DNA from 2 places in the Cupriavidus sp. P-10 genome. Region 2 is predicted to be linked to the other one. Evidence: predicted binding sites of a transcription regulator. Region 2 holds the regulator's gene; the other holds the start of a gene.
What was found. Region 2 encodes sigma-54, which starts transcription at its own class of promoters, with help from an activator protein. Its sites were predicted from a motif close to TGGCANGNAANCTGCTTT; they were not measured.
Positions count from the first base shown of each region.

Region 1: a site for sigma-54 is predicted at 2,451-2,468, ahead of CTP10_RS17840 (ATP-NAD kinase family protein). Genes of this name have one in related genera too.

Region 1 covers NZ_AP025171.1:158,121-162,534, reverse strand. Annotated here, with positions in the region: gene CTP10_RS17850 (alpha-ketoacid dehydrogenase subunit beta) at 1-258, opposite strand, end outside; gene CTP10_RS17845 (thiamine pyrophosphate-dependent dehydrogenase E1 component subunit alpha) at 307-1,308, opposite strand; gene CTP10_RS17840 (ATP-NAD kinase family protein) at 1,342-2,415, opposite strand; gene CTP10_RS17835 (sigma-54-dependent Fis family transcriptional regulator) at 2,600-4,414, opposite strand, start outside.
Region 2 covers NZ_AP025170.1:345,608-350,021, reverse strand. Annotated here, with positions in the region: gene lptA (lipopolysaccharide transport periplasmic protein LptA) at 118-765, shown strand; gene lptB (LPS export ABC transporter ATP-binding protein) at 819-1,619, shown strand; gene CTP10_RS01645 (RNA polymerase factor sigma-54) at 1,775-3,253, shown strand; gene hpf (ribosome hibernation-promoting factor, HPF/YfiA family) at 3,302-3,652, shown strand; gene ptsN (PTS IIA-like nitrogen regulatory protein PtsN) at 4,023-4,414, shown strand, end outside.

The DNA of each region.
Region 1 (4,414 bases), on a different replicon from region 2:
ACGCATGCCGCACGCCGCGGCGCCGATGGCAGCGCCCACGTAGGCCGATTCGGACAGCGGCGTATCGAGCAGGCGGTCGCCATGCTTGGCGTACAGTCCCTTGGTCACGCCCAGCACGCCGCCCCAGGCGTCCTTCTCACCATCCGCGCCGGCGCCGCCGACGATGTCTTCGCCCAGCATGATGACGCTGGGGTCGCGGGTCATTTCCTGGTCGATCGCCTCGTTGATCGCCAGCTTGATGCTCAGTTTGCGAGCCATGTTTGTCTCCTGATAGTTCGGTTAGCCGTCTTGTTGGCGAGAGGCGGATCAGTAGCTGACGTAGACGTCGGTGAGCAGGTCCTCCGGACCGGGCAGCGGCGCGGCCTTGGCTTCCTGCACGGCGTGATCGATCAGCGCGGCGACTTCACGGTCGATGGTGTCGAGTTCCTCGCGCGCGACCACGCCGGCCTGCGTCACGGTGCGGGCGAACAGCTTCAGGCAGTCCTTGTTGGCGCGGATATCGTCGAGCTCGCCGGCGGCGCGATAGGTCTGCGCATCGCCCTCGAAGTGGCCGTAGAAGCGAACCATCTTGCATTCGAGCAGCGACGGGCCGCCGCCTTCGCGCGCGCGGCGGATGACTTCGCCGGCGGCCTCGTGCACGGCAAAGAAATCGGTGCCGTCCACGGTCACGCCCGGAATGCCGAAGCCGGCGGCGCGGTCTACATAGCTGTCCACGGCCGTGCCATATTCGCGCGAGGTCGACTCGGCATAGCCGTTGTTCTCGATCACGAAGATCACCGGCAGGTTCCACACCGCAGCCAGGTTCAGGCTTTCCAGGAAGGTGCCCTGGTTGGAGGCGCCATCGCCGCAGAAGGTGATGCCGACCTCGCCCTTGCCGCGGAACTTGGCCGCCAGCGCGGCGCCGCAGATCAGCGGCGCGCCTGCGCCGAGGATGCCGTTGGCGCCCATCATGCCCTTGGACAGGTCGGCGATATGCATCGAGCCGCCCTTGCCGTTGCAAGAGCCGCCCTTCTTGCCATAGATCTCCATCATCATCGCCACCGGATCCACACCCTTGGCAATGCAGTGGCCATGGCCGCGGTGCGTACTGGCGATGCGGTCGCCATCGTTCAGGTGGTGCAGGATGCCGACGCCCGCGGCTTCTTCACCTGCATACAGGTGGACGAAGCCCGGGATGTCGCCCCGCGCGAAGTCCACGTGCAGGCGCTCCTCGAAATCGCGGATGGTGCGCATCTTCCGGTACACCGTCAGCAGCGTCTCCTTGTCGAGCGGCAGCGCGCCGGGATCCTTCGAAGCTCTGGCTGTCATGTCTGTCTCCTTCGTTCTATCAAGGTTTGCACTTCAGGAAAGGCAGGTAAGCAACGGGTTGCTGCTGCGCATCAGCCGATGCTGCGCGGCATAGCGCATGCAGCCCGCCACGTCGATGCTGCGAAAAGCGTGTTCATGCAGGGTCACGGTGACTTCGTCGTCAGGGCCGAAGGCCAGCTCGCGTTCGCCGTCGAGCGCGACGATGCCGCTGCGCTGGCGCACGCGGTGCGGGCGGCCGTGTTCGAGGCGCTCCCAGCCGGCCACCGGCACCGTGCACAGCAGTCCCGGCGCGATCGGTGCGCGCAGGTCGAATTCGCCTTCGCCCGGCGCGGCCAGCTCGATCGCCAGGCCGCCGGGATCGCGCCGGCCGAGCGGTTCCAGCAGGCCGGCGATAGCTGACAGGCCGATGGCCTGCGGATCGGCGAACGACACATAGACCGCGGCGAGCGTGTCGGTCTTCCACAAGGCGCGCGCGCCGATGAAGTGTTCGTGCGAGATCACCGCATCCACCAGCGCGATGTCGCGGCGAAAGCCGCCGTCGCCGTCGCGGATGACGATGTCGAGCCGCTTGTTGGAGGCAAGCGCGTGCTTGTCGGGAACGCGCCCGGTGGCGTAGAGGCCGGTGGCGAGGCCGGTGATGGTCGGCTCGCGCATCTCGGGGTAGGCGTTGTTGGTGCCGGTCGACAGGCCGGCGATCGGAACGCCGCCACATTCGCGCACCACCGCGCGATGCGTGCCGTCACCCCCGAGCACGATGATCGCGGCCACGCCGGCGTCGGCCATGCAGCGCGCGGCGTGCAGCGTGTCGTCGACGCGTGCGGTCACGGGCATGTCGAGGTATTCGACGGCGGGCAGGTCGGAGTCGGGGCCTTGGCGACGCGCCAGGTGCCGCGCCAGCATGACGCGCAACCCTTCGCGGTCCGGCATCATCAGCACGCGGCCCACGCCGCATGACGCCAGCGCGGCCAGCAGGCGCAGCACGATATTGACGCGATCGGCCAGCTGCAGGCTATTGGCGTTGGCGATCACGCGGCGGATATCGCGCGCGGAAATCGGGTTGGCGATGATACCGACCAGTGGCGTGCCGGCGCCGGCTGCGTGCCCCATTGCCTGTCTCCTGTTGTCGTTGTGGTGACAGGCAAATTGCAATGGCTGTGCCAGTGCGCGCAGGGCAAAAAATGCGCAAAAACCGAGGGATTACCCGCAGCGGAAAGGCAAAGCGGAGCGCTGCGATGTGACAGGTGTCACAGCACAGGTGTACAGCGGGTGGACAGCCGTATCGCGAGCCCGCTCAGTGGGCGGGCTTGCCGCCCTCGTCGTCGGCCCCGTCGCGCCGGTTAGGCGACTGGATGCCGTAACGTTCCATGCGACGGTACAGGGTCATGCGGCTGATGCCGATCTGGCGCGCAACCGCGCTCAGGTTCCAGCCGGAAGCGCGCAGGTACTGCATCAGCAGCATGCCTTCGGGCGGCAGCTGGTGCGGGTCGAATGGCGCGGCGGCGCTGTCGCCGGCAACCGGCGCAGCTTGCGCGGGTGCAGCGGGAATGGCCGCGGTCCCGAGGCCATCGGGCAGGTCCTGCTCATCGATATAGCCGCCGGTGCAGACGGCGCGCGCGTATTCCAGCACGTTGCGCAGCTCGCGCAGGTTGCCCGGCCAGCGATGGCGATGCAGCCGCTCGCGTGCCGCCGGCGACAACGTCACGGCCTGGCCGGCGCCTTCCTGCAGCAGCTTGGCCATCAGCCAGTCGAGGTCGCTGCGTGCGCGCAGTGGCGGCAGTTCGAAGCGGGCGCCATTGAGGCGGTAGAAGAGGTCCTCGCGGAAGCGGCCTTCGGCGACCAGTTGCTCCAGGCCGTGGTGCGTCGCGGAGATGACGCGCAGCCGCACTGGCACGGGCCTTGCGGCGCCGACCGGCAGCACCTCGCCCTCGGCCAGCACGCGCAGCAGCCGCGACTGCAGCTCGCGCGGCATGTCGCCGATCTCGTCCAGGAACAGCGTGCCGCCGTCGGCTTCCTGGATCAGCCCGCGCTTGCCGCGCGGGCCGGCGCCGGAGAAGCTGTTGGGCAGGTGGCCGAACAGCTCGCTCTCGATCAGCGTTTCCGGGATCGCCGCGCAGTTCACCGCGATGAACGGGCCGCTGCGGCGCGAGCTGGCCTGGTGCAGGGCCTTGGCGAAGAACTCCTTGCCGCTGCCGGTCTCGCCGTGGATCAGCAGGTTGATCGGCGAATCGACCAGTCGCGCGGCGCGCTGCAGTTGCTGCTGCAGCGCGATATCGCCGCCGGTCAGTGCGGCCAGCGCGTCGGGCATGGCCACCGGCGCTTCCTTCGCCGGTGCCTGCCAGCGCAGCGCGGGCGGCATCACGCTCAGGTACAGCAGCCCGCCGCTGCGGTTCAGCGCCACCAGCCGCTGTTCGCTGGGCCGGGAGTAGACATAGTTGCCCAGCTCTTCCAGCCGGGCGCCGAACAGTGCCTCGAACCGCTGGCCGAGCACGGTGGCGCCGGCCGCGCCGCCCAGCTCGCTCTCCAGCATCAGCCGGGCGCGGTGGTTGTGGCCGACAATGCGGCCGGCCTCGTCCAGCGCCAGCAGGTATTCGGGGTTGACGTCGACGAACTCCGGCGCGACGTTCAGCTTCAGGATCCAGTCGCGCCGGTGCGCGCGCAGGAAGTTGGCGTTCTCGATATGGGCGGCATAGATGCGCACCAGCTGCAACGCCAGCCCCTGGCTGTCCTTGGCATGCGGCGAGGTCAGCGCGGAGATGTCGAGGATGGCGTGCAGGTTGCCGTGCGTGTCGAACAGCGGCGCGGCGGTGCAGGTCAGCGGGATATGGGTCGCGTCGAAATGGTCGGCCTGGTGCACGGTGAGGGCTTGCCCGGTGACCAGCGCCGTCCCCACTGCACAGGTGCCGGCGCCGCTTTCGCTCCATTCCGCGCCGAGATAGAGGCCGGCGTGCCGCAGCGCGGCATCGGTGCGCGCATCGCCGATATAGTCGACCGTCACGCCCTGCGCATCGGTCAGCAGCACCACGTACCCCAGCGCCGCCACCTGGCCGTACAGGCTCTGCAGGCCGTGGCGTGCGATGCGCGCGAAATCGTCGATGCGTTCCTGGTG
Region 2 (4,414 bases):
GCCGGCCGCCGGCAATGCCGCTGCGCGCCCTGCCTGCCCGCACGACCAGCACCACCCGCACCACCCGCACCACCCGCACCACCCGCACCAACACGCCCTCTAGCCACTGCTGCCAACATGACCGCTTCCCTGACGACTTCGTCCCGTCGACACGCCGCCCAGGCCCTGCTCGCCACGGCCACGGCCCTCGGCCTGCTGCTGGCCCAGCCCGCGCTGGCAGAGCGCGCGGACCGCGACAAGCCGATGGTGCTGGAGGCCGACAACGCCAGCTACGACGACGTCAAGCAGATCTATACGCTGACCGGCAACGTGGTGCTGACCAAGGGCACGATGGTCCTGAAGTCAGATGCGGCCGAGCTGCGCACCGATCCCGAGGGCTACCAGTTCGCGGTGGCCACCGCCAAGGCCGGCAAGCAGGCCTACATCCGGCAGAAGCGCGAAGGCGTCGACGAATACATCGACGGCTGGGGCGACCGCATCGAATACGACGGCAAGCAGGAACTGTCCAAGCTGATCGGCCACGCGCGCATGGCGCGCCTGCAGGGCGCCAAGATGCTCGACGAAATCCGCGGCGCGGTGCTGACCTACGACAGCCGCAAGGAGTTCTACACGGCTGCCGGCGGCGGCGACAATACCTCGGCCGCCAATCCGTCGGGCCGCGTGCGCGCGGTGCTGTCGCCGCGGCAGGACCCGAATGCGCAGGGTTCGGGCAGCGGCTCGCCGCTGGACCTGAAGCCGGCGCCCGCGCCCGCCAACAAACCCTGACGCCGGGCCGGGACCGCTTCCTCGCCTGAAACGCTGAACGCCAGACTGTGCCAATGACCGATACCGCCACCATCGCCGAAAAGCCTTCCGTCCAAGCCACGGCCGTCCTCGAAGGCGGCAGCACGCTGGTCGTGCGCCACCTGAAAAAGCGCTACGGCTCGCGCACCGTGGTCAAGGATGTCTCGCTGGACGTGAAGAGTGGCGAAGTGGTCGGCCTGCTCGGCCCCAACGGCGCGGGCAAGACCACCTCGTTCTACATGATCGTGGGGCTGGTGAACCTGGACGAGGGCGATATCGTGCTCGACGGCGACCATATCAGCGGCCTGCCGATCCACGAGCGCGCGCGCATGGGCCTGTCCTACCTGCCGCAGGAAGCGTCGGTCTTCCGCAAGCTCAACGTCGAGGAGAACATCCGCGCGGTGCTGGAACTGCAGGTGGAGAACGGCAAGCCGCTGGCCAAGGCCGAGATCGAACGCAGGCTCGACGCGCTGCTCGACGACCTGCAGATCGCGCACCTGCGCAACAACCCGGCGCTGTCGCTGTCCGGCGGCGAACGCCGCCGCGTGGAAATCGCGCGCGCGCTGGCATCGTCGCCGCGCTTCATCCTGCTGGACGAACCGTTCGCCGGCGTGGATCCGATCGCAGTGGGCGAAATCCAGCGCATCGTGAGCTTCCTGAAGGCGCGCAATATCGGCGTGCTGATCACCGACCACAACGTGCGCGAGACCCTTGGCATCTGCGACCACGCCTACATCATCAGCGAAGGCACGGTGCTGGCCGCGGGCCAGCCCGAGGAGATCATCGCCAACGAATCGGTGCGGCGCGTCTACCTGGGCGAGAACTTCCGCATGTGATGTACTGGCCTGCCCGCTGCGGCAGGCCATTGATTCTCCCTGCTTTCGGCCCCATGATCTGCATATGGGCCAGCCCACTGCCGGCGTCGATCAAGCCGCGACATCGATAGCAATTTCCGTTCCAACAACGGAAAGATGCGCATAAAATAGGTCGCATGAAACCGTCGCTACAGCTCCGCCTCTCCCAGCACCTGGCACTGACGCCGCAACTGCAGCAGTCGATCAGGCTGTTGCAGCTGTCGACGCTGGAACTGCAGCAGGAAGTCGAACAGGCGCTCACGGAAAACCCGCTGCTCGAACGCGAGAACGACTGGATCGAAAGCCCGCTGCGCGTGGCTGCCGATGGTTCGGTCAACTTGCAGAGCGCGCCGGCCCCGGCACCAGCCGAACCGCAAGGCAACGGCGAGGCGCGCGCCGATGGCGCGGGCGACGACGACAGCTACGGCGACAGCAACAGCGGCGATGACTATGGCGGCGACTGGAGCCTGGACGACTTCGCGCGCCGCCCGCAAGGCGACGAAGACGAGAAGACGCCGATGCAGCTGCGCGAGGCCGAGCCCACGCTGCGCGAATACCTGATGGAACAGCTGACGCCGCTGAAGATTTCGGTGCGCGACAAGGGCCTTGCCATCTTCCTGATCGAATCACTCGACGACGACGGCTACCTCAGCGCCTCACTCGAAGAAATCTGCGCAGAACTGCCCGAAGAACTCGAGTTCGAGATCGACGAAGTGCAGGCCATGCTGACGCTGCTGCAGAGCTTCGACCCGCCTGGCGTGGGCGCGCGCAATGCCGCCGAGTGCCTCGGCCTGCAGTTGCGCCGGCTGAAGCACCCGCAGCGCGAGCTGGCGCTGAACATCGTGCATAACCACCTGGAACTGCTGGCAGTGCGCGACTACACGCGCCTGAAGAAAGCGCTGCAGGTAGACGAGCCAGCACTCAAGGCCGCGCACGAATTGATCCGCTCGCTGGCACCTTACCCGGGCCACGCGTACAGCCGCCCCGAAGCCGACTTCGTCGTGCCCGATGTGTTCGTGCGCAAGAGCGGCGGCGGCTGGATCGCGCAACTCAATCCGGATGTGATGCCGAGGCTGCGCATCAACGACATGTACGCGCAGATCCTGCGCGGCGCGAAGGGAGAGTCAGGTACCGCTGGCCTGCAGCAGAAGCTGCAGGAGGCACGCTGGCTGATCAAGAATATCCAGCAAAGGTTCGACACGATCCTGCGTGTCTCGCAGGCCATTGTCGAGCGTCAAAAGAACTTTTTCACGCACGGCGAAATCGCCATGCGCCCCTTGGTTTTGCGGGAGATTGCCGATACACTGGGATTACACGAGTCAACCATCTCCCGGGTGACGACCAATAAATACATGGCAACGCCGATGGGTACTTTCGAACTGAAGTACTTCTTCGGCAGCCACGTGTCCACCGAAACCGGTGGCGCGGCTTCATCAACGGCCATCCGCGCCTTGATCAAGCAACTGATAGGAGCCGAAGACCCGAGGAATCCCCTTTCCGACAGTCGCATCGCCGAACTGCTGGGTGAGCAAGGCTTCGTTGTCGCACGCCGCACCGTTGCCAAATATCGCGAAGCCCTGAAGATCCCCGCAGTGAATCTCCGCAAGTCTTTGTAGCCGAGCCCACCGCCTGCCTGGTGAGGCTCTTTCAGAAGGAGAAGCGCTATGAACTTCAAGATCAGTGGACACCACCTGGACATCACGCCGCCGTTGCGTGAGTACGTGGAAACGAAGCTGGAGCGAATCGTCAGGCATTTCGATCAGGTCATTGGCGTTAGCGTGCTGCTCTCTGTCGACAACCACAAGGAAAAGGACCGTCGGCAATACGCGGAAATCAATCTACATCTCAGGGGCAAGGACATCTTCGTTGAAGCGCATCATGAAGACCTGTATGCAGCGATCGACGCACTCGTCGACAAGCTAGACCGTCAGGTACTCCGCTACAAGGACCGCGTGCAGGGCCACGACCGCGAAGCGGTCAAGTACCAGATGGCCGCAGCGCAGATGCAGCAATGACCGTGCCCGGTGGCCCCACAGAGGGCTGCTGAATCAAGACAAAACAGGCAAGCCGCGCATTTGCGCGGCTTTTTTGCGCCTGCAGCGCTGTGGCGCGTGCGCAAAGGGCTGTCACCCGTTTGAGACGGAGTGTTCGCAACGGCCGCAGCAAGGTGTATGCTGCGCCATACATGCAGCGCCGCATTCTGCCCCGCGCCCGGTTACGGTGCGGACCCACACGGGCGCAGCGCTGCGGTGCACAATCACAGGGAGGCCGCTGCTCTATAATGGCCGGACGCCTCGGCGCTGCCGGTGATCCGCTGCCTCTGAGCCATCCACTGCCCGGCGGAACGGCGGATCCGCCCGCTAACTGAAATCCTGCGCATCGCCCATGAATCGTTTGGCCAAATTGCTGCCACCCGGCAACATCACTCTCGACGTCAGCGTCACCAGCAAGAAGCGTGTGTTCGAGCAGGCCGGGCTCCTCTTCGAGAACAACCATGGCGTGGCGCGCGCCATCGTGACGGACAACCTGTTCGCGCGCGAGTCGCTGGGTTCCACCGGACTCGGCGCCGGCGTGGCGATCCCGCACGGACGCATCAAGGGCCTGAAGCAGCCGCTGGCCGCCTTCATGCGCCTGGCCGAGCCGATCCCGTTCGAATCGCCTGACGGCAAGCCGGTGTCGCTGCTGATTTTCCTGCTGGTGCCGGAACAGGCCACGCAGCAGCACCTGGAAATCCTGTCAGAGATCGCGCAGCTGCTGTCAGACCGCGACATGCGCGA